DNA from 2 places in the Sinobaca sp. SA16-1 genome. Region 2 is predicted to be linked to the other one. Evidence: predicted binding sites of a transcription regulator. Region 2 holds the regulator's gene; the other holds the start of a gene.
What was found. The regulator LexA, encoded in region 2, represses DNA repair genes until DNA is damaged. The targets are predictions, from matches to a motif close to CGAACATATGTTCG.
Positions count from the first base shown of each region.

Region 1 (11,411 bases), on a different contig from region 2:
AGATGCGGCCCGCGGGATGGGGCTGACCAACACACAGATTCTATGGAAAGTGGAGCTGCCTAATGCGGTTGTATCCATTATTGCCGGAATCCGCACGGCGCTTGTTATTAATATCGGTACGGCAGCTCTTGCGTACCTTGTCGGTGCCGGCGGCCTCGGCGTATGGATTTTTACCGGCATCCGCCTGTTTGATAATTCATATCTCATTTCAGGTGCTGTTCCGGTTACGCTGCTGGCAATTACCGTAGACCTGCTGTTCCGCTACCTGGAGCGTGTTCTTACCCCTAAAGGCCTCATTCTGGCACGGGAAGCAAATGAAGCATAGGAGGCTGAATCATGAAACGATTAATTGGGATTAGTATGCTGGCCCTGGTGCTTGTGCTCTCTTCCTGTTCGGCAGGCGGGAAATCCGTGAAAGTAGGCGCCAAAAACTTCACCGAGCAGGCTATTTTAGCTAAAATGTCGGTCTTCCTGCTGGAAGATAACGGCTTTCAAGTAGATGAAATATCGGAATTAGGAAGCACGGCACTGCGCCAGGCTCTGGAAACCGAACAGATTGATATTACATGGGATTATGTAGGCACGGGGCTGGTGACTTATTTGGACCAGCCGCCTATCGTCGATGCCGATGAAGCGTTCGCGGAAGTAAACCGCCTCGATGCCGAAAACGACATCGTCTGGCGGAACCTGACGGAAGCGAATAATACGTATGCCGTTATGATGCAGGAAGAGGAAGCTGAAGAGCTCGGGATCGTAACAATCAGCGATTTCGCTTCCTACATTAATGACAACCCGGGGGAAATTAATTTTGCGACGGACGCTGAGTTCGCCAATCGCGCGGACGGACTGCCCGGTATGGAAGAATTTTATGATTTTTCCCTGGAAGGAAGCGTAACAGAGCTGGAAACGGGCCTGTACTACAATGCCCTGAACAATAATGAAGTAAATGCCTCTGTCGGGTTTTCCACCGACGCCCGTATCGACGATTTCGGCTTCCGCGTACTCGAAGACGATCAGGGATTTTTCCCGTCTTACAGCGCCGCCGTTTCGATGACGGAGGACGTCTATGAAGAGTATCCGGAAATCGAGGAGATCTTCGCCCCGCTCGAAGACATTCTGGACAGTGAAACAATGCGCGCTCTTAATTATCAGGTAGATATTGAAGGAGAAAGTGTGGAACTCGTCGTTCAACAGTTTCTGGAAGAAAATGAATTGATTGAGCAGTAAAGAAATCTCCCCTTCTGCTGATAAAGCAGAAGGGGAGATTTCTTTGTATCTTATCGTCTGACACCGGCTCTTTTGTTGTGCCTGTCCGCTTTACGGTACGCATCATAGATGGCATACACCCAGAAGATAAAGTACGTGACATAACCGATAAGAATAGTCATGAGTAGAATATTCACGGCCTGGATGGCAATTATTATCAGCCCTTTAAAAATTTGTCCATTATAAATCTGTCCTAAGCCGGGGATTAAAAAACTTAATACGGCGGCTAAACCGGGACTTTTCATCATTTTCATCACACTGCCTTTTCTATTTATGGTACCTGTCTGTCTTTACCCTTTTTTTCACGCCTTCACGCGTATTTTCTATAAATACGTCCTGAGACGTAGAAAAACGCGCTTCTCTATTAGAGAAACGCGTTGATTGGTTAAATATTATCTTACTGCAGGCTTGTTGTCAACAGCTGTTATTAAGATTCTCCGTAATAATAATAATAGCGCTGATCCATTCCTTTAACCTGGTTCAAAATACAGCCAAGGACCGGGATGCCTGTTACTTCAAGCAGTTCTTTCGCCTTGATGGCAGAATCTTTCTCTGTGCCGCCGCTCTTAATCACAAGAATGGTGCCATCACAGTATTTAGAGATAACCTGCACATCCGTTACGGCAAGTACCGGCGGCGCATCAAATAAAATAATATCATATTCTTTCTTTAAGTCATTTACGAGGTTTTCCATAGCCGTTGTTCCCAGTATTTCGGCCGGGTTCGGTGGAATTGGGCCGCTTGGAAGAATATCCAGGTCCGGCACTTCGGTTTTCTGGGTAAACGTGTGAAACGGCTCTTTATTGGCGAGCACGTTAATAAGTCCATTTGTGTTCGTACGGCGGAACGTATAGTGTACCGTCGGTTTCCGTAAGTCAGCGTCAACGAGAATCGTTTTCTTTCCCTGCTGGGCCATCGTGACGGCAAGGTTTGCCACAGTAGTAGACTTTCCTTCACCCGGGCCTGCTGACGTGATTGCAATTGTCTGGACATTATTATCGACCGATGCGTACTGAAGATTAGTCCGGATCGTCCGGTACTGCTCGGCTACCGGCGACTTGCTGTTGAACCAGGTAACCAGCTTACGGCTGTTCTGCCCGGTTTGATCCTTCTTGCGTTTTGCCATTATACACACTCCTGCTATCTATTATGTATCTTATTTTCAATGCTTCTAGTGTACCATACTGCCTTTAGGAGATTCGGCTTATTTATAAAGCCTCTTCTCCCGTGAAATAATCTGCAAGCGCCTGCGCCCACAGCTCATGTCCTTCGGCGGACGGATCACCGTTTTCTTCTAAGTACTCTTCTTCCAGGGCAGCATCGTCTGTATCCGGCCATGCTTCCCAGTGATTAATATAATTCAAGTTGTTCTCTCCGGCATCTGCCTGAAGGGCGTCCACCTGCTCAATATAGTACCTTGCTTCATACACCGGCTGCGGCGGCTGTATGAACACAGCGGTTTCCGGATTGGCGGCCTCCACTGTATTCACAAAAGCATTCGTGTTAAAGAGCGTATCCTCTACACTTACCTGTCCGTTATCATTTAAAACAAATGGTTCAAAAACGAGCACATCCGGCTCCAGTCCGGCCGCCGTTACATCTCCATCTGCTGCCATGACTTCAAGCGATGTACTGTCGCCAAACGTAGAAGCCTGCACTGTGATATCATCTGTATCATAAAAGCTGCGCAGTTTTTCCTGAAGCAGGAAAGGCACATTCTCCTCTGCCGACTCCAAAGCCCCGGACCCGGATAAGACGATGGTAAGCTCTTCTCCTGCATCCATGCTTTCCTGCAGCCTCTGCCCAAATTCTTCCTGGGCGCCTTCCAGAGGCGTTCCATTAGAAGAGGATGTTTCTGCACCGGATACAGATGAGTCTTCTGTATGTTCTTCGTCCGGCTGTACCGTCGAAGCTATTTTCTGATCGTAGTGAATTTTCCCATATACCATTACAGCTATAAATACGACAATCAATGCTGCAAAACCCATTTTTTTCATACTTACGCCCCAATTTTCATAATAATGAAACTGCCACTTCCCCTATCTTACCTAAAAAAATGGCAAATTCAAAGAACTATATAAAGAACAAAGGAAATATTTCCCTTTTAAAAGATCCAAACGAACGTGCGTTTGTTTTTCTAACGTTCTCTCTATATAATGAAGGAAATGAAACGGAAATGAGGAAAAGGGTGACAACAGATGGATAAAACCCCTATTCGAAAAATAATTCATATCGATATGGATGCCTTTTATGCGTCCATCGAACAGCGGGACCGTCCCGAGCTCCGTGGAAAACCAGTTGTTGTAGGCGGAAGCCCCCATTCCAGAGGGGTAGTGGCTACCTGCTCCTATGAAGCCAGGCCTTTTGGCATCCATTCCGCCATGGCTTCCCACGAAGCGTATAAGCGCTGTCCCCAGGCAGTGTTTGTGCGGGTGAACATGCAGAAATACCGGGATGTTTCCAAAGAAATTATGGATATATTTTATGACATCACCGATCTGGTAGAGCCTCTTTCGCTCGATGAGGCTTATTTGGATGTGACGGAAAACAAGCTGGGCTACCCTTCGGCCACGTATGTAGCGAGAGAAATCAAAAAGAGAATCAAGGAAAAAACCGGCCTGAACGCGTCTGCCGGCGTGTCCTATAATAAATTTCTCGCAAAAATCGCCTCCGACTACGAAAAGCCGGACGGGCTGACCGTCGTAACCCCCGAAAAGGCGCCGGCCTTTATTCACGAACTTCCTATCGGCGACTTCCGCGGCGTCGGAAAGTCCACGAAAGAAACGTTTCTCGACATGGGAGTGCAGACAGGTGCTGATCTGCTGAAATGGAGCGAAGAAGAACTGGTCCGTATTTTTCACAAGCGGGGCCATACGTTTTACAACAATTCCCGGGGAATCGACGAGCGGGAAGTCAATCCGTACCGGGAGCGCAAATCGATGGGACGGGAAACGACGCTGCCGCATAACATCAGCGAATACGAGGACATGCTTCCGATCATAAAAGACCTTCTGCAGCAGGTCCTCAGCCGTCTGCAGGCAGACCGCATCCGCGTGAAATGCGTCGTCTTGAAAGTAAAATTCTACGATTTTAAGCAGATTACCCGGCGGACAACGCTTGATGACCCGACCGATGACCAGGAAATTCTGCTTGCTGCCTTAGGCGCGCAGCTTGAGCATATCGCCTCACTCGGCCGGGAAGTCCGGCTGCTCGGCGTAACCACTTCTGACTTCCACGGAGCCGGTGATGCGGCCGGCGGCAGAGGCAAAGTATACAAAACGACGCGCTACGAACAGCTTCGTTTGTTTTAATAAAGGGACTGTCCCAAACGTACAGTTGAAAAAAGAAACATCCCCATCCGACTCTGAAAAAATAGATAGGGGGTTTATCCAGGCGGAAGCTTTCGTCAGGCCATGCTTCAGCTAAAGAGGAGAAGAACGCTCTCTTACTCTTCACCGATGGCTGGTCTGCCTGAGTCACCGCCTGGTCCTTTTTATGGTTTTGTTTTACCTAGTGTCAAAAGAGAGGACTATCGCTGTATGTAAAACCCCTCGTATTGCTTCCAAAAGGAATATGAGGGGTTTCGTCCGGCTTCTCTTATTATTGGTAAAACGAAGAACCCAATCTACAGAGTAAGTTTTGAGACAGTCCCTATCCGCCAATCTGCCACGGACGAGAAACCGGGGGACGTTTTTTGCGAATCGGTGTACCGGCCGGTTCGCCTTTTTTTCGAAGGCGCGGCTCGGCCCCGCTGTCGATTTTCTGCTTTACGGTGCTGTTCATTTTGTAAATAGACGGAGCAAAGAACAAACGTTTTGCCTCTCCGCCGCAGGAAGGGCAGACTGCCCGGCTTTTATCCCCTTTTGTGGAAGAATGAAACTCGTCGAATCTGTCCCCTTCCCCGCATTCAAATGTGTACACAGGCACAGGCTTTCCCTCCTTATTCTGTTGGATCCATCGATTTGTCAAAGATGGCTTTCGGAATGGACACGGTGCAGCAGGCATTTGGAATATCTACAATACCCGCGATATGGCCTTCCACCGGTGCCGTTCCCAGCAGCATATACGCCTGTTCTGCGGTATATCCTTTTGTTTTCAAATATTCAATCGCGTTCAGGCAGGCATTCTGATAGGCGATGTTGGAATCCAGGTAGCTCTGCTTTCCATTGGATTCGTTGACTGATATTCCTTCAAATACAAGGTATTCGCTGTACTGTGGATCCATTGGACCAGGCTGGAACACCGGATTTTTCTGGATGTGGTTTTTCTCCATGCCGCCTTTAATGACGTCTACATGAAGATCAATCCAGCCCGGCATTTCAATGCCGCCGCAGAACGTAATTTCCCCGTCCCCCTGGGAGAAATGAAGATCGCCGACAGAAAGCTTTGCTCCATCCACGAAGACCGGAAAAAATATTCTCGAACCGAGCGAGAGGTTTTTAATATCGCAGTTGCCGCCGTTTTCCCGGGGCGGAACGGTTCGGGCTCCTTCTTTTGCTACTTTATCGAATGCTTCTCCTTTTAATGTTCCTAACACGACGCTGTCTTTGTCCGGCAGGTTCGCAAGCGGCGGAACCCGGTCCGGATCCGTTTTCACAAGCTCTTCTTCGCGCCTGTTCCATTCTGCCAGAAGCTCATGCGACGGTGCCACTCCGATCAGCCCGGGGTGGATAATGCCGGCAAACTTCACGCCCGGAATATGCCGGGACGTCGTATAGATACCGTGAAAGTCCCAAATCGATTTCTGGGCTTCCGGAAAATGTTCCACCAGGAAACTCCCTCCGTTTTCTTTCGAAAATACGCCGTTAAATCCCCATTCCTGTTCCTGCAGAGCGCCTACGTTAAGAATGTCTACTACGAGCAGATCGCCGGGTTCCACCCCATTTACATGAACCGGACCGCTCAGTACGTGTACGCGGTTCAGGTTGACGTCACGGATGTCGGACGGGTCGTCATTGTTTTTGATCTGGCCGTCCGTCCAATCCAGACACTCCATCCGAAACGACTGGCCGGGATCAACAGAAAAAGCGGCAGGAATATCCGGGTGCCACCTGTTGTGACCGGGAACATCCTGTTTATCCATTGACTTTGACAAATCCACCTTGAATAACTTTTCGGGCATATTTTATTCCTCCTTTTGCATAGTTTAGATATTATTCCCTATAATACTCATCTTATATCAGAAAAATCAGAATTTTAATGTTAGAAAATGTACACAAAATGAAAAATATTAAAAGAAGCAGAAAGAATACTCTTTTCTAAATGATCGAGAAGTCACTTGATTAAGATCTTGAATTCTTTAGAAAGTCTGTCAACAATAACAGAAAAAAACAGGGGAGACTCCGGCAGAACAGCCATAGGTGAAGATAAAGAGGGTGTTCTTTCCCTCTTTAGCTGAGGCATGGCCTGCGGAAAGCGACCCCCTAAAAATACGTATGTTCCACCTTTTTAATGAAAATCAGTTTTGCGCGGCAGTCTCTTGTTTTTCCCGCCAGGCGGCGGCTTTTTGGACAAATCGGGCCGGTATGGATGGATTCGATCCAAAGTGAAGATGCGTGTAACTCGCTGTGATATGGTCCGTATAATACCCTTCCTGCTCCGTGCCTCTCATCGCTTTTACTTCGTGATGAGGAGGCCAGTCTATTTTTGCCTGTGCGGTAGAATAATGAAATTCATGGCCCTTCGCCACCGTTCCCCGGCGCATAATAACAGAATCGTCCAAAGCGGTTATCTCCCTGTAGCCAAGGGAAGCAAGTTTCGTCTGCATCGTAACATCCACCGGTATTATGCCGAGCATCTCATGTGCTGTGCCGTCCGTTGTCGTCAACGTGTCCGCCAGATACATATAGCCTCCGCACTCCGCATACACAGGGAGCTTTTCTTTTAACGCTTCACGGATCGACGTTTTTGTTGTTTGATTTCCAGCAAGTTCTTCTGCAAATTCCTCCGGAAAGCCGCCGCCAATGTAAAGACCGTCTGCATGAGAAGGCAGCGGTTCATTTTCAAGCGGCTTGAAATAGGCAAGCTCGGCTCCGCTTTCCTCCAGCAGCTCCAGGTTTTCCGGATAATAAAAGTTAAACGCCGCATCGTACGCTACAGCAATCAAGGCTTTATGTTCCGCTTCGATAGGTGTCCGAACCGGCCACACTCTATCAGGAGCAGAAGCGGCAATGTCATAAAGCAGATCCAGGTCAATCCGTTCTGCCATCACCGTGCCCAGCTCAGCAAAAAAGCTGTCCAGTTCTCCCCGCTCAATGGCAGGGATCAGTCCTAAATGCCGTTCCGGAATAGTCGGTGAGTCCCCTTTCAGCAGAAAGCCGACGACGGGCACGTGACACTCCTGCTCAATCGCTGTTTGGCAGAGCTTCGCATGGCCTTCACTTCCCGCCATATTAAGCAGCACGCCGGCAATGTTGGAATCAGACAACGACTGAAAGCCTTTAACAACAGCGGCCGCGCTTCTTGCCATACTTGAAATATTAACAACTAAAATAACCGGTGCTTCTAGCATTTGGCTGATTTCCGCTGTACTTCCGTGGTCAGATGTTGGGCTTTTCCCGTCATACATGCCCATCACGCCTTCAATCACCGAAATATCCGCATCTCCGCTCCCGCGGCGGAACACATCCTTCATTCCTTCTTCCCCGAGCATCCAGCTGTCTGTGTTTCTTGAAGCCCGGCCGGTCACCGCCGTATGATAGCTCGGGTCAATATAATCAGGCCCGCACTTGAACCCCTGAGCCTGCAGTCCTTTATTTTGAAAAGCCTGGAGCAGGCCGACGGTAACGGTTGTTTTGCCGCTTCCGCTTCCTGTGCCGGCGATCACGATTCTTGGATTCATGCCTTCACGTCCTTTTTTTGTAAATGCAGTCTACTTACACATAGAAATAGGTTCTATCATTCTTTACGGTATTGTCTTTTTTTATGAAAGTCAATTCCATTTTTCCGCTTATACTGGAAAATTTCTTTAAATTCTAAATATTCTGTAATTAATTTGCTTTACCGATGACAATCCATTACTCTTTTAAGTATATACTCTTGCACACCACCATTTAAAAGGAGGAGATCGACGATGAAAAAAAGATTAGCCGGCAGCCTGGCGCTTGTCCTGGGCCTGACGGGAACATCCGGATATCTACTGAGTAACGGTATCGAAAAGGAAGCAGAGGCAGAGGAAGTGCATGAACCAGCGGAAGAAAAAAAGAACTATCCAACGAAAGAAAAAAGCATCGGATTTTACGTAGGAAGCGAACTTACAGAAGATGGCTCCACTTTAATTGGCGGCTTCGGCCATGAACCGTCCAGCCATTGGATTGACATTGTCCCGGCACAGAGCCATCCGGACGGCGCCATGATGGAAGTAGGAATAACCGATGAAGCGAGTATTGAAGGAGAACTTATCGAAATACCGCAGGCCGCACATACGAACAAATACATCAGCTCTACTTATTCGGAATTCGCAGGGTTTCCTCCTCCTTTAACAAACGGAGGATTGAATGATAAAGGATTAGCCGCAAGAGATATCTGGTCCCCTTCCCGGGAAGAATTAGTGGAAATGACTCCTGAACCCCAGCAGGGACCAAATTACAGTGACCTTTCCAGAATTGCTATGGAACGGGCAGGTTCAGCCAGGGAAGCGGTGGAGATCATTGGCGGCTTAATTGATGAGCACGGCTATTCTACTTATGGTGGAAATTCGCATTTATTCGCTGACGAAGAAGAAGGATGGGTCTTTATAAATTATGCCGGCGGCCAGGGCCTTTGGGCTGCCGAACGCCTGGGGTCAGATGAAGTCAGAGTGTCTTATCCCGGCTATATTAATGATTTCCCGGTGGATTTTGAAGAAAGCGAGGATTTCATGGCTTCCGACAACCTCATTACTTTTGCCGAAGAACAAGGCTGGAGGGATCCCGAAGATACAAGCTCTGTAATGGATCTGCAGGAAGTGTACGGGGAACCGTTTCCCGGGGAAGGAGTCGATAAAGCTGAAGACCATTACACCGCTTCCCGTCTTCCTTATGACCGGGAAGATGAGCTCGAGCAGATGGCCCCTGTAAGCCTTGAAGACATGCTCGCCCTTGTAAGGGATCCAAGATGGTCCAATGACTTTTCCGGTTACGGCCAGGTCGCCCAGCTCCGCCCGGAGGTCGATGATCAACTCCAGACCCTCTGGCTTGCTACTACCGGAGCTGTCACTACTCCTTATGTCCCTATTCCTATTGCCACAGAAGAAGTGCCGCCGGAGTTTTTGCAGCACCGCTATTTAACGAAAGATGGGGATTCGCACTTTCTTTCTTCTGACTATGCGGCCCAGGAAGCTTCCCGTTCTGCTGTAAGAGAATTTAAACGGCTTATGTATTACACATGCGACAATCCTGAGGCCTTTCTACATGATGTCACCGGAGAAATCGAGCAGTTTGAAAAAAAGATGCTCGACGGCCAGGCAAGCCTGGAGCATGAAGCAGCCCGGATGCTTGACGCTGGGGAGACGGAAGAAGCTGGGGAGTTTGTTACTAGTTATGTAAACCAGCGGCTGCTGGAAAGCCTGGATCTTGGCATGGAGCTGACCGACCGTGTGGAAGAAGAAACGCGCAGTGAATATGGCATCAGAAGTCCGGAAGGCCGGGACGCGGAAGGAGAAACCACCCCGCCTTCGAGTCAGTCCATGGCTCTCGAAGACAACAGTGAACAGGTATCGTGCTATGACCCTTCATTGGATGAGTATCCGCGGGAGCATGGTATTTACAGCGGAGATTCCGTTAAATAATAAATAAAAAAGCAGGAGAATGCCGCAGCCAGCGGCTCCTCCTGCTTTTTTGCTGCTTTCCCTATTGTCCATCACCCTATCCTATCTGCCCGGATTTTCGTGACTTTCTTTTTTCCCTGCTTTATACTTCTCTACAGGTGATGCAGACATGTTGGATACACGATATATTTGGGGAATGGCAGCGATCAGCTGGTGTCTTATGATCGCAATAGCCACCCGCTTGACTATTTTTACCGGCAGCTCTACGGAACGGATGTTTACCAATCCGTTTCTCGATGCAGCTGTCGTGAATTTTTTTCTTAGAAAGTCCGTGCATCTGGCGGCGTTCGGTCTGCTTGCCGTTTTGTTCTGGCTGACGCTGCGCGGGGCATCGCTTCGCTTTGTTAAAGCGTGGGCTCTCGCTTCCGGGTACGGGCTGGTGGATGAATGGCATCAGTCCTTTGTACCGGAACGGAGCGCCTTGTTTACCGATGTCCTGATTAATGCTGCCGGAGCTGCCGCAGCGCTGCTGGCTGTATGGGGGTTATTGTTTTTCACCCGCAAACGAAGCAAAAAACGGCTGTTTACGTAACAGCCGTTAGTGGAAACATATGACAGGGTATAAGAGGAAGTGGACTTTCGGTAAAAAGAATTATATACTGATTGATTCTGCAGCAAACAAAAAGGGAGGCACTTATTATGGCCATGGTACGATGGCACTGGCTGTTGATTGGTGCAGCTCTTGTAATAGCATTATACGCACTGACATCTTCTTCGGTGGCTACCGGACAGAACACCGAACGCATCCTTTCGATCGTTCCGCTTATTCCGGCAGAACCACTGAATTTCGCTGTTCGAAAAACGGCTCACGTTATGGTTTTCAGTATAATCGCTCTTATTTTATGGCGCACTTTTTCTAAATCAAAATGGTCGTATGTGATTGGCTGGGTTGGGGCAAGCTTTGTAGGGCTGCTCGATGAAGTTCACCAATTTTTCATAGACGGACGCAGTGCTGCTGTAAGCGATGTAATTCTAAATTCTTCTGCTGCAGCGTTTACTCTATTTATTGCTTTTACAGCTGTGCAGATTATTCATTTTATTAACTGGCTGAGATAAGAATAGTCCCAGATTTTAAAGCAGGATTTCCTGCTTTTTTTTTGTTCCGCAAACTGGTCGGGATTCATGATGGTTACCGGCGTCCCCTCTTTCGGAAAAAACAAATGCTGGGCCCCTGCATTATCAAGATCATGAACAATTATGTATTCAAAAGATTTGGCTTCATTCACTTCTCCAAGGTATATTTCTTTTACAGCCGGTGATTCACAGATGTGTTTCATTTCTTCCCATTTCGTGAACCGCCATACAAGGCGCTGGAGGTCTCCGAAATATTCATGCTCCG
Region 1 is NZ_JCAKFL010000001.1:391,989-403,399, forward strand. It holds gene AC5W2J_RS01850 (ABC transporter permease) at 1-325, shown strand, start outside; gene AC5W2J_RS01855 (ABC transporter substrate-binding protein) at 337-1,227, shown strand; gene AC5W2J_RS01860 (DUF5683 domain-containing protein) at 1,278-1,520, opposite strand; gene AC5W2J_RS01865 (CpsD/CapB family tyrosine-protein kinase) at 1,694-2,392, opposite strand; gene AC5W2J_RS01870 (SGNH/GDSL hydrolase family protein) at 2,475-3,263, opposite strand; gene dinB (DNA polymerase IV) at 3,465-4,577, shown strand; gene AC5W2J_RS01880 (FmdB family zinc ribbon protein) at 4,918-5,193, opposite strand; gene fmdA (formamidase) at 5,207-6,388, opposite strand; gene AC5W2J_RS01890 (cobyrinic acid a,c-diamide synthase CobB) at 6,725-8,107, opposite strand; gene AC5W2J_RS01895 (C69 family dipeptidase) at 8,339-10,033, shown strand; gene AC5W2J_RS01900 (VanZ family protein) at 10,182-10,604, shown strand; gene AC5W2J_RS01905 (VanZ family protein) at 10,712-11,128, shown strand; gene AC5W2J_RS01910 (hypothetical protein) at 11,104-11,411, opposite strand, start outside.
Region 1: the regulator LexA is predicted to act here: its motif matches at 3,385-3,398, upstream of dinB (DNA polymerase IV).

Region 2 (11,411 bases):
TCCGTATTCAAGAATATTTCTTCCATCCACGGTGATCGATCCCTTCTGCGTATCGTAGAAACGAAGGAGCACCTGTACAATCGAACTTTTCCCGCTTCCCGTGTGTCCTACAATAGCCAGCGTTTCGCCTTTGTTCACCCGAAAGGAAATATCTTTGAGCACCGGGTTTCCCGGATCATAGCCAAATGACACATGGTCAAACCGCACGCTGCCTTCTTTTATGAACGTTTCCTCTCGGACATGATCTGCTGCCGGCTCCATATCCTCTGTCCGGTCCAGGATCTGAAATACCCGGCCCGCCGATACAATCGCCTGCTGCTGTTTGGAGAGCTGCTGCATAATTTGGTTAACAGGCTCAAACAAACGGTCAATGTAATTAATAAACGCATACAGCACCCCAAGCTGTATGCTTCCCTCAAAAGAAGCCAGCCCGAAGTATGTCAGTACGAGGACAAGGGTGGCCACACTGATCAGGTCAATGGCCGGACGCAGCAGCAGACCGTCGAGCTTCATCGTCTGTACGGAAGACCGGCGGTGTTTTTCATTTATTTCTTCAAATTCACCGCGCATCCGCTTTTCCTGGCGAAACACCTGAATGATATTCATTCCTTGAATGGATTCGTTGATTTTTGCGTTCAGCATGCTTAACCGCCCGCTCATGGATCCAAAAAATACAGCACTTTTTTTCCGGTAGTAATATATTAAAACGAATATGATGGGAAACAGTGCCAGGCAGAGAAGAGCCAGCTGAACGTCCAGAATGGCCATTGCTATAAAGACACCGATTAAAAACACTCCGTTATGAATAATGACGGCCAGCACTTCGACGTACATCTCCTTGACCGATTCCGTATCGTTTGTCAGCCTCGATATCAAACCGCCGGCTGCGGTCCGGTCAAAAAACCGCAGCCTGGAGTGCTCTACTTTTTTAAAGACGTCAATCCGCAGCGTCCGGATGATCTGCAGGGCAATCCGCTGAAACCAGAAAATCTGGTAGTATCCGAGAACGACACCGAGCAGGTGAAGCACGGCGTAGCTTACCCCCAGAACTACGAGAGGGCCGGCCGGAAAGGTATTCTGGGTCAAATAGTCGTCAATAAATACTTTTACTAATATAGGACCAACCAGGTCAGCGCTTGTGCCAACTAGAAGGAAAAGAGCGGCAGCGGCCAGTTGTTTTTTATACGGCACAGCCGCTTTTAATAATCGTTTAAAAATGCTCCACTGTTCTTTGCTGCTTAATACTCTATCCTGGTGCTCCATCTTTTCCTCCCTTCTCCACTAAGCTTTCAAGCTGCTGCATGTCATACATATCAGCATACCAGCGGCGGTCCTTCATTAGTTGCTGATGCGTGCCCTTTTCTGTCTGCCGGCCATTTTCAAGCACTACAATCTGATCGGCATGTTTAATCGCACTCATGCGGTGCGATACAATCCACGTTGTTTTGTTCTGCCGCTCCCGCTGCAGGTGAGAGAGAATGGATTCTTCTGTTTTGGCGTCTACCGCCGAAAGCGAATCATCGAGGATAAGAATTTCCGGGTCTGTGATTAATGCCCGTGCAATCGCCAGCCGCTGTTTCTGGCCGCCTGAGAGCGTCACGCCCCGTTCGCCTACGATCGTGTCATACCCGTATTCCATACTCATAATATCGTCGTGTACATGCGCTGTTTTCGCCGCATGTATAATGTCTTCCAGAGATGCTTCCGGCTTGGCAAATGATATGTTGTCGGCAATCGAAATCGAAAAGAGAAAATGATCCTGCGGCACATAGCCGAATGCCTGCCGGTACTGATCCAGATGGTAAGCGGAAGCCGGTGCGCCATCTATATTTATCCGGCTTAACGGATCCTCCATTTCCCGGAGCAGTAGTTTCAAAAGAGTCGTTTTCCCGCTTCCGGTACGCCCTGCAATGCCAACGGTGTCTCCCTTCTCTGCATGAAAAGCAATCTGCTGGAGCGTCGGCTGTTCGGCCTGCGGGTAGCTGCAGCGTTCTATATTTACATCAATGTTTCCTGTAGGGACCGTGTTATAAACGGCACGTTCATCCGTAATATCCTGTTTTTCTGCCAGCAGTGATTCAATCCGTCCATAGCTTGCCCGGCCACGCTCTACGATATTAAAAAGCAGTCCAAACGCAAGCATGGGCCACGTCAGCATGCCAAGATACACGGTAAAGCTTGTTAATTCACCGATCGTCAGGTCTCCTGCAATCACAAACCGTGCTCCGAAAAAAACGGCCAGAAAATAGGAAACCCCTACGACAAGTGATATTGTCGGTTCAAATAATGCATCCACTCTTGCGACGTTTTCATTTTTTTGCACAACTTTATCGGACTGCCGGGAAAAGGCCGCCACTTCGGCTTTCTCCTGTCCAAATGCTTTAGTGACCCGGATACCGGACACGCTTTCCTGCACTTTATTGTTCAACTCGGAAAAGGCTGCCTGGGCCTGGCCAAAGCGGTGATGCAGAATATTGCCGTAAATGCTCGTAGCAGCCGCCATCAACGGCATCGGCAGAAGACATAAAAGCGTCAGCTGCCAGCTGATCGTAAAAGCCATCGCGGCTATGACAAATCCGCCCATTGCAACAGAATCAACGAGCGTTAACACGCCAATGCCGGCCGTTTGTTCCACCGCCTTGATATCGTTTGTGGAGTGGGCCATTAAATCCCCTGTCCGCCTTCTGTTGTAGAAGGAAGCACTCATTTTGGTGTAATGTTTATACAGCTGGCTTCTTAAAAGCCTGGCGAGGCGGATCGCCGCCCCAAAAATCATAATCCGCCATATGTAGCGGAATATATACATCAACACTCCTGCTCCGAGAAGCAGGACTGCCCAGTACTGTAAATCCCCAACTGTCAACGTGCCCTCGGCAATCTGGTCTACTACCCTTCCTGCCGCGTAGGGGGGAAGCAGAGACAGAGCGGATACGAGCATTAATATGCCGATCCCCACGCTGTATGCCAGCCATTCTTTTTTAAAAAACCATCGCAGCGACCAGAAGATCTGCATGTCTCTCCCTGCTTTCTTGTTCGTTTGTCTAATTGTTTATTATCATACGCCATTTCCCTTTTTGCCTTCAAGAAAGGAGCTGCGTAAAGCGCAGAAAAAGCATAAAAAAACGCTCTCTGTATTAGAGAGCGCTGCTATTATTTTTTTGCATTTTTCAACTCTTTTTTTGTTTCCTTTTTTGATTCTTTTGTATCCTGCTGACGCTGCATAGCCTTCATCATCTGATTAATTTTCTTCTGTGAAGGGTTCTGCCCCATCTGCATCATCATAACCCGCAGCATCTGTTCATTAATAGGCGGGTTTTTCTTTAAGTAGTTCATCATTGTTTTTCTGGCGATAAAAAAACCAAGCGCTGCCCCTGCGATTAAACACAGTACGCCGACGAGTACAAACCAAAGCCAATCCATTCCGGCACTTCCTCCTTCTATTTCTAGTGAACATCCTTTTTATCCTTCGTGGATACTGTAAGGACCTCTAACATTATACCTTACTAACAGGCGGATGAAAAGAGCCTCCCAGTGATTTGCTTCAATTTCCAGATCCGTAAAAAAAGAAGCCTGGATCTCGTCCAGGCTTTGCTTTTTATTTTTGAAGCAGGTCTTTTACAATAGATACTACATTTTCGGTTGTAAAGCCATACTCTTCCATAATTTTATCTCCAGGAGCAGAAGCTCCAAATTCATCAATTCCGAGAACGGCGCCTTCTGTGCCTACGTACTTGTACCAAGGCATTGTTGATCCCATTTCCATACCTAGAGCTGGTACTCCTTTTAACAGCACGCTGTCTCTGTAGCTTTGCGGCTGGCGGTCAAAAGCAAGAAAATCGGGCATACTTACTACGTTAGCCGCAATTCCTTCCTGCTCAAGTGCGGCTTTGGCATCCACTGCCAGCGCCACTTCCGAACCGGTAGCCAGAAGCTGCACTTCTGGTGAACCAACAGATTCTACGATATATGCGCCTTTAGCTACGCCCTCTTCCGCTCTTTCAGCAGAAGTTGACAGCGTAGGAAGACCTTGTCTGGTTAGAGACAGAACGGTTGGGCCGCCTGTGCTCTCCAATGCCACTTTCCAGGCCGCGGATGTTTCATTGCCGTCGGCTGGACGGATGACGTGAACGCCCGGGATTGCACGAAGAGCAGCGATTTGTTCAACGGGTTCATGTGTTGGGCCGTCTTCTCCGACTGCAATGCTGTCATGTGTGAACACATACGTTACAGGCAGATTCATTAATGCACTTAAGCGAAGTGCCGGACGAAGGTAATCAGAGAACACCAGGAACGTGGATGCATATGGGTGTACGCCTCCGTGCAGCTTAAGACCGTTAAGTGCAGAAGCCATGGCGAATTCTCTTACGCCAAACCAGATGTTACGTCCTTTGTAATTATCTTTTGTAAAATCTGTTTCTTCTTTAATTAATGTCTTATTGGAAGAAGCCAGGTCAGCCGAGCCGCCGAATAACGATGGCACGTGCTTGGAAATGGCCTGAAGCGCATCGCCTGAAGCAGCACGCGTAGCTACCTTTTCATTCGTATAGGCGGGAAGTTCTTTTTCCCATCCTTCAGGAAGCTCCCCTTTTAGCGCCTTAATGAATTGTTCAGCATCTTTTGGGTGCTTTTTCTGGTAATCCGTAAACAAATCGTTCCATTCTTTTTCTTTGCGGGCGCCTGCTGCTTTTTTCTCAGCGAAAAAGGCCGTTACTTCTGCCGGTACGTGGAATTCTTCTTCGTATTCCCACTTGTACATTCCTTTGGCCAATGTAATTTCTTCAGCGCCAAGCGGAGCACCGTGTGCTGCGTTGGTACCGCCTTTATTAGGAGAGCCGTAACCGATTGTCGTTTTGACTTCGATTAAAGTTGGCTTGCCTGCTTGCTTTGCTTCTTCAATTGCTTCTTTAATAGCTTTCGTATCATTGCCATCTTTTACGAGGATGGTGTGCCAGCCATATGCATCATAACGCTGCATGACATTTTCGGAAAATGACTGGTGCAGATCGCCATCGAGCGAAATATCGTTGGAATCATAAAGCACAATCAGGCGGTCCAGGTTCAGGTGACCGGCTAAAGAAGCGGACTCTGAACTGACCCCTTCCATGATATCCCCATCGCCGCATAGAACATATGTATAATGATCTACGAGCGGGAAGCTGCTTTTGTTGTAAGTAGCTGCCATATGGCGCTCTGCCATAGCCATGCCTGTTGCCATCGCAAGCCCCTGGCCAAGCGGACCGGTGGTGGCTTCAACGCCTGGTGTATGGCCGTATTCCGGGTGTCCCGGAGTTTTGCTTCCCCACTGTCTGAAGTTCTGAAGCTCTTCCAGAGAAAGGTCATAGCCGGTAAGATGAAGCAGGCTGTATAAAAGCATAGAGCCGTGTCCCGCGGATAGAACAAAACGGTCGCGGTTAAACCATTCCGGGTTGCCAGGATTATGATTCATGCACTCTGTCCACAAAGTAAAGGCCATTGGTGCCGCTCCCATAGGTAATCCCGGGTGACCGGAATTAGCCCGTTCAATGCTATCGATCGATAACGTACGAATCGTATTAATAGCTAAATTTTCTAATTGCGTCGCTGTAGTCTGCGCTGCCATAATCGTATTCTCCCCTTGTCTCTGTTTAGTAATTAACGTCCATCCATGAATAAATAATAAACGCTTTCTTTTTATTATACAAGAATCGCGGCGAAATACGTGGAATTTTTCTAAATCGTGCCGGCTTTCTTTTGACAGGCCGGATCTACCATCTCCGCTGTTTCTAATTCCTTTTGTTTAACGGAGTTGTAACCACGTTAAAAAGACCATCCTCTATTGTTTTAACGAAAATGGTCTTCCGGATTCCGCTCTTCGGGCAGCGGCTCATATACGAATATAATATCATTACGCCAGATGAAGAATATATTTGTGTGCCACGCTATCTGGAGCGGTACACTTTACGTTCTTTCTTTGATCGGTCCAGCTTATCGGGGGTAACGTCAGCGCCTTCAGGATCCACTACTTTAACCGAATGAAGCTGGTCTTTAAATGACGAACGGAAACTCTGCAGGTATTCTTCTCTCAGTTCGTGCTGTTCTATGCTCTCAGACTCCGTCAGGCCGGTTGTCTTCGCGCGCTGGGACAGCTCATTAATGCGTGCAATTTTGTCTTGGGATAACATGATATTCCCCCCTTTTATGTTCGTTTCCATGAATATCCTTCTATATTAATGGTACTTATATACCCGCTTTTATGCAAACGGAACCATCTTTGTTCTGGAGGGATAGGAAGGTATAGGGCCTCACCAAAGGCGCTCAGCCTTCACTACGACTGTTCATCTTCTTTTTTCATATGCTCCCGGTAGCGCCGGTGCACCGTGGCTTTAGATACATCGTATCCGAGTCCGCGCAGGGTCGCGGCAATATCATAAAAGGGAAGGTCCCGCTGACGGAGCCTGATGATCTCTTCTATCGGCACTTCTTTTTTTACACGCTCTCCCTGGCCCCGGTTTTTTAAATTCTTATCGGGGCGGTAGCCATTTTCTACTGCCCGCTTCATTCCGCGCTTGATCTTAAAATTATGCAGCCTGCGCTGATGCTCCTCCACGATGGAGAGTATATCAATCAGCATACTGTCTGACTCAGATAATTCAAGCACGCCGTTTTCCCGGACGGAATAAATTGTTACTCCACTTTTGTGGAGGGCGTGAAGGACCGCTACTTTTGCATGGCCTCTTCCAAGTCTCGTATCATCCTGCACGCACAAAATAGAAGCCTTTCCTGACGAAAAGTCTTCAAGCATCTCCAGCAGCCCTTCTCTTTCCATAGAATAGCCGCTCTGTTCTTCTTTGATTGTTTTATAAATAGGCAGATTGTTTCTCTTGGCAAGAGATGTCAATTCCTCCACCTGCCGCTCCAGAGAAGTCTGCTGTTCTTTCTTTTCGGTACTCACCCTGCAGTAGATAATGCACTTCTCCATCGTCCCACTTCACCTTCTGATTACTTTCATTAGTCCAGGGTATAATTCACCCATTGATAGGCGGTTAATTCCTGTTCGATCTGAAGCTCTTCTGCTTCCTCCGTTATATCGTCTTCATAAACAAAACCTGCTTCTGCATCTGGTGCATTAATCTGGACGGCTATAATTAGAAATAAAATTGATGCTGCAAATAGTAATAATATCATCCATTCCTGCATCGTTACATTCGTTATTTTTGAAATCATTGTAATTCCCCCGTTTTTAAGAATGTGTGTTCCCTTTTTTAAAAGTATAATAAGAACTTCTGTTCCCGTCAAGTAAAATTAGAACGGATGTTTGCATGTTCGTATTATTCATGATACAATTTTTTAAAATAACATTACACGCACAGGAGGTGCCGGGACTTTGACTAAATTATCAAAACGACAAGAACAAATACTTGACTATATAAAAGGGGAAGTACGTCTAAAAGGCTATCCCCCGTCTGTCCGGGAAATCGGAGAAGCTGTGGGACTCGCTTCCAGTTCTACCGTGCACGGACATTTATCCAGGCTTGAAAGCAAAGGTTTTATTCGACGCGATCCTACTAAACCAAGAGCAATAGAGGTGCTGTCTTTTGAAGATGCACCGCCTGAAATATCCGAAAGCTCTGCTGTGTACGTTCCGATGCTCGGTAAAGTTACAGCCGGTGAACCCATTACAGCTATCGAAAACATAGAGGAATACATTCCTCTTCCGGAACGTATGGTGGCAAATGAACATGAGAATGTTTTTGTCCTTACTATTCAGGGGGAAAGTATGATTGAAGCCGGTATTTACGATAAAGACCTGGTTATTGTCAGACAGCAGCAGACAGCAAACAACGGAGACATTATTGTAGCAATGACCGAAGAGCTCGAAGCGACCGTAAAGCGTTTTTACAGGGAGAGCGGTTATATCCGCCTGCAGCCTGAAAATGCAGCCATGGACCCTATTATTCTTGATGACTGTACTGTTCTTGGTAAAGTCATCGGCGTTTTCCGCACCATTCATTAACGAATAGAAAACGGCTTCCTTCATTATTGAAGAAAGCCGTTTTTTCATTGAGAGGTTTTGAAAAAACCTGTTGTGGTATACAAATATATAATTAAATACAGCTATGATCATGGAAAGGAGATAAGCCATTGCTCTATATTAAATGCCATTCATGCGGCAAAGAAACAAAAGCAGAGGTGCAGATGCCGGCTTCTGATCTAAGCGATGCTGCTATTGATCAGGAATACCAGAATTGCCCTCAGTGCGGCAGTCCTATTAAGCTGCTTGCCGATGATATATACGAAAAATAGAATGCCCACTGGGTATTCTATTTTTATTTGCTTCTTTTTTTCTATTGTTCACCAGTTAGTCATTTTTTTCGCTGTTTTGTCACTTTTTAGACATTGATTTCACGTCTCTAATGCGGTTTAATAGGAATAAGGCAAACAACGCTCACTATTTCACAAGAGCGGAATCTATACTAATCAGGAGATGTTGAAATGGCTGCATCTAATATAATGGAACGTGTATTTAACAGTACATTATTTATCGGCGTAATTTCCGCTGTGCTTGCTAACTTAATTTTGATCGATATTCTCCATTTTCAGGAGACTCTCGCTCTTACTATACTGGTTCTGGTGTTCATTTTTCTTCTCGTATTTACCGCAGTAAAATCTATCTTTTTTCTATTTCTTGATGTCGTAAGGCATTAAAAAAGCGTCCCCTGCAGGGAACGCTTTTTTTTATTCTTCTGGTTCTGGTTCTTTTACCGGCTTGGTGTCTTCTCTTAAGTTAAACCCGGTTAATTCTTCATAAGAAGTGGTGCGATAGGTTTCATAATGCTTTTCTACTTCTTTATCAACATCTTTTTGAGAAAGTACATTATGACGTAGAATAAGATCCCATAAAATTTTGTTTCTTGCCTGCTCGATAGAAAGCTGACTCGCTAAATCCATAATCATATCTTCTGTATTTCTTCCACTTACCATATTCGTTCCATCCCCTTTCCGTATGCCATTATCCTACAGTATACCGTATCCTTCAAGGGAGAGTCCTTGTCCCTTGTATTCCATCTTAAAATTGTGCGCTTTCTGCCTGGAGGTGCTTCAAATCGGTTCTTCCTGCTTCATCGTTTTGATATCCCGGGAACCGGGAAGAGAACAAAGAGACCATTTAAACAAAGGAGAGATACATGTGGATATTATTAAAAAGTTTGTTGACCATCATATGGACAAATATAAAGAAGGAAATACGTTTGAAGCCGATGACGCTTTTCGACGGGACCAAAAGGAAGTTGCTGATTCATTGGGCCTTAACCTGCAGGACCCGGCGGATGAACGATTATTCCGGTCATTTGAGAGTATGGTAAAAGATTACGCTAACGGCACTAACTCGTACGATGAAATTGAGCATAAAGCAGTTGAAATCCAAAAAAAATAATCATCTAAAGCTCTCACGCTTGAGAGCTTTTTTATTTTGTTACTTTTGTAACGACGGTATAATGCTCATCTGTATGCTTTATAACCTGCTGAATCTCCGCATGCTGGAATTCTTCGGCATACTCCAACATTAACTTTTCTATTTCGACTGGAAGAAACCCCGCATCTTTTAAAAAAAGATCATGGTATAACTCTTCTGTCATATTATCTCCCCGCTTTCTTGTTTTCTTCTTCTATTATAAAAGATTTTTTCTTCATATTCGCGGTTTTAAACCGATACATAGAAAAAGCTAATAAAATGCAACCTTTTTTAGGAAATATCGACTATAATAAAGTAAACTATTTACCATAATTATGAATATATAGATACAGGAGGACTAACGTGAAAAAATTTATAGTAGGAATTGCTATAGCCGGTATTATGGGCGCTGTCACTTCCTGCGGCATCGCCTGACAGCTGCCGGGTTTCCTGTCGTTCAGTCCGTATCCACCCTACATATTAGAAAGAGCCTGTTCCCTTAGGGGCACAGGCTCTTTTCTGCAGTATACGTATTAAATAAACAGGTTAATGTTGGACTCTTCTGCTTCTGCCAGGTAAGTAGCGACACCGGCGTAATCCAGTCCATCAATCAATTCTTCTTCTTTGAGTCCCATGACGTCCATAGACATTGTGCAGGCCACCATTTTTACATCCAGGTCCTGGGCCATTTCAATCATCTCTTTCAAAGAAGACACATTATGATTTTTCATCATTTTTTTCATCATTTTCGGTCCCATACCGCCAAAATTCATTTTCGACATAGCCAGTTTTTCCGGACCGCGCGGCATCATTTTTCCGAACATTTTTTCCATCATCGATTTATCACTGCCGCTGATGACGTTATCTTTCCGAAGCACGTTCAATCCCCAGAAAGTGAAAAACATCGTTACGTTCTTTCCCATTGCTGCAGCGCCTGTAGCGATAATAAAGCTGGCAATTGCTTTATCCAGGTCTCCATCAAATACGACCATTGTTGTTCCGTTTTTTGTTTCTTCCATTTTTTTATTCTCTCCTCTATCCTTTTTTGATCCAGAATGTAAATTCATTGTTTTCTTCTGCCTGCTCCAGTAACTCGTGGCCCGATGATTTGGTCCACGCCGGCAGATCTGCTTTGGCTCCCTTATCTGTTGAAACGATTTCCAGCACATCCCCTGTCTGCAGGGTATCCATTGCTTTTTTTGCTTTTACAACCGGCATTGGACATGCCAAGCCTTTGGCGTCTACAGTTTTAGTTGCATTCATAATAAACTCTCCTTCTAATTTATGATACCGCGCAGCGGTTCGGCCCGATTTCCATTTCTGTCTGGTCTTTCGGCTCCGGCTGTACTTTTCCCATGTTTGTCTGACGAATCTCCTCGTAGGCATTTGGCTGCGGAGGAAGGTTTTCGGTTACCATTTTGCGGAAGGCGGTCTCATCTGTCACCTGCAGTCCGGTATTCTCTTTGAACAGCACATGCAGCTGTTCCATTACTCTTCCGTGATCATCCATCTCTTCTTTTTTTGAAAAGTGGGCTGGCAGTACCCAAAGATCATCCTTTAATGTCTGATACGTTTCATAAAGTGATTTTCTCAGGTCTCCTACCCAGTCCTCTGCTTTTCCGGCAAGGTCCGGACGACCGATGGAATCTATGAATAAAATATCTCCTGTAAGCAGGTACCGATTATCAATAATCAAAGAGGTGCTGCCAATGGTATGGCCGGGGGAATACAGGGCTTGTACCGCTACCTCTGTTTTTCCTGCACGCAGCACATCGTTATTGTGCAGAGGCTGGTAGGAAAACGTTACTTCTCCAGCATCCGCTTCCGGGAGGTAATACACCGCTCCCGTTTGTTCCGCCAGCAGCCTGCCGCCGGAAATATGATCGGCATGCAGATGGGTGTCTACAGCATATTTAAGAACCGCATTTTTTTCTTTCAGGAAATTAGTGTATACATCAGTTAGACGCACAGGATCAATAAT
Region 2 is NZ_JCAKFL010000003.1:626,572-637,982, reverse strand. It holds gene AC5W2J_RS11210 (ABC transporter ATP-binding protein) at 1-1,263, opposite strand, end outside; gene AC5W2J_RS11205 (ABC transporter ATP-binding protein) at 1,247-3,013, opposite strand; gene AC5W2J_RS11200 (YneF family protein) at 3,151-3,420, opposite strand; gene tkt (transketolase) at 3,596-5,599, opposite strand; gene AC5W2J_RS11190 (DUF896 domain-containing protein) at 5,919-6,161, opposite strand; gene AC5W2J_RS11185 (YneB family resolvase-like protein) at 6,305-6,958, opposite strand; gene AC5W2J_RS11180 (hypothetical protein) at 6,988-7,203, opposite strand; gene lexA (transcriptional repressor LexA) at 7,364-7,993, shown strand; gene AC5W2J_RS11170 (hypothetical protein) at 8,122-8,283, shown strand; gene AC5W2J_RS11165 (hypothetical protein) at 8,473-8,685, shown strand; gene AC5W2J_RS11160 (hypothetical protein) at 8,716-8,961, opposite strand; gene AC5W2J_RS11155 (hypothetical protein) at 9,167-9,412, shown strand; gene AC5W2J_RS11150 (hypothetical protein) at 9,444-9,614, opposite strand; gene AC5W2J_RS11145 (DsrE/DsrF/DrsH-like family protein) at 9,964-10,449, opposite strand; gene AC5W2J_RS11140 (sulfurtransferase TusA family protein) at 10,466-10,693, opposite strand; gene AC5W2J_RS11135 (MBL fold metallo-hydrolase) at 10,713-11,411, opposite strand, start outside.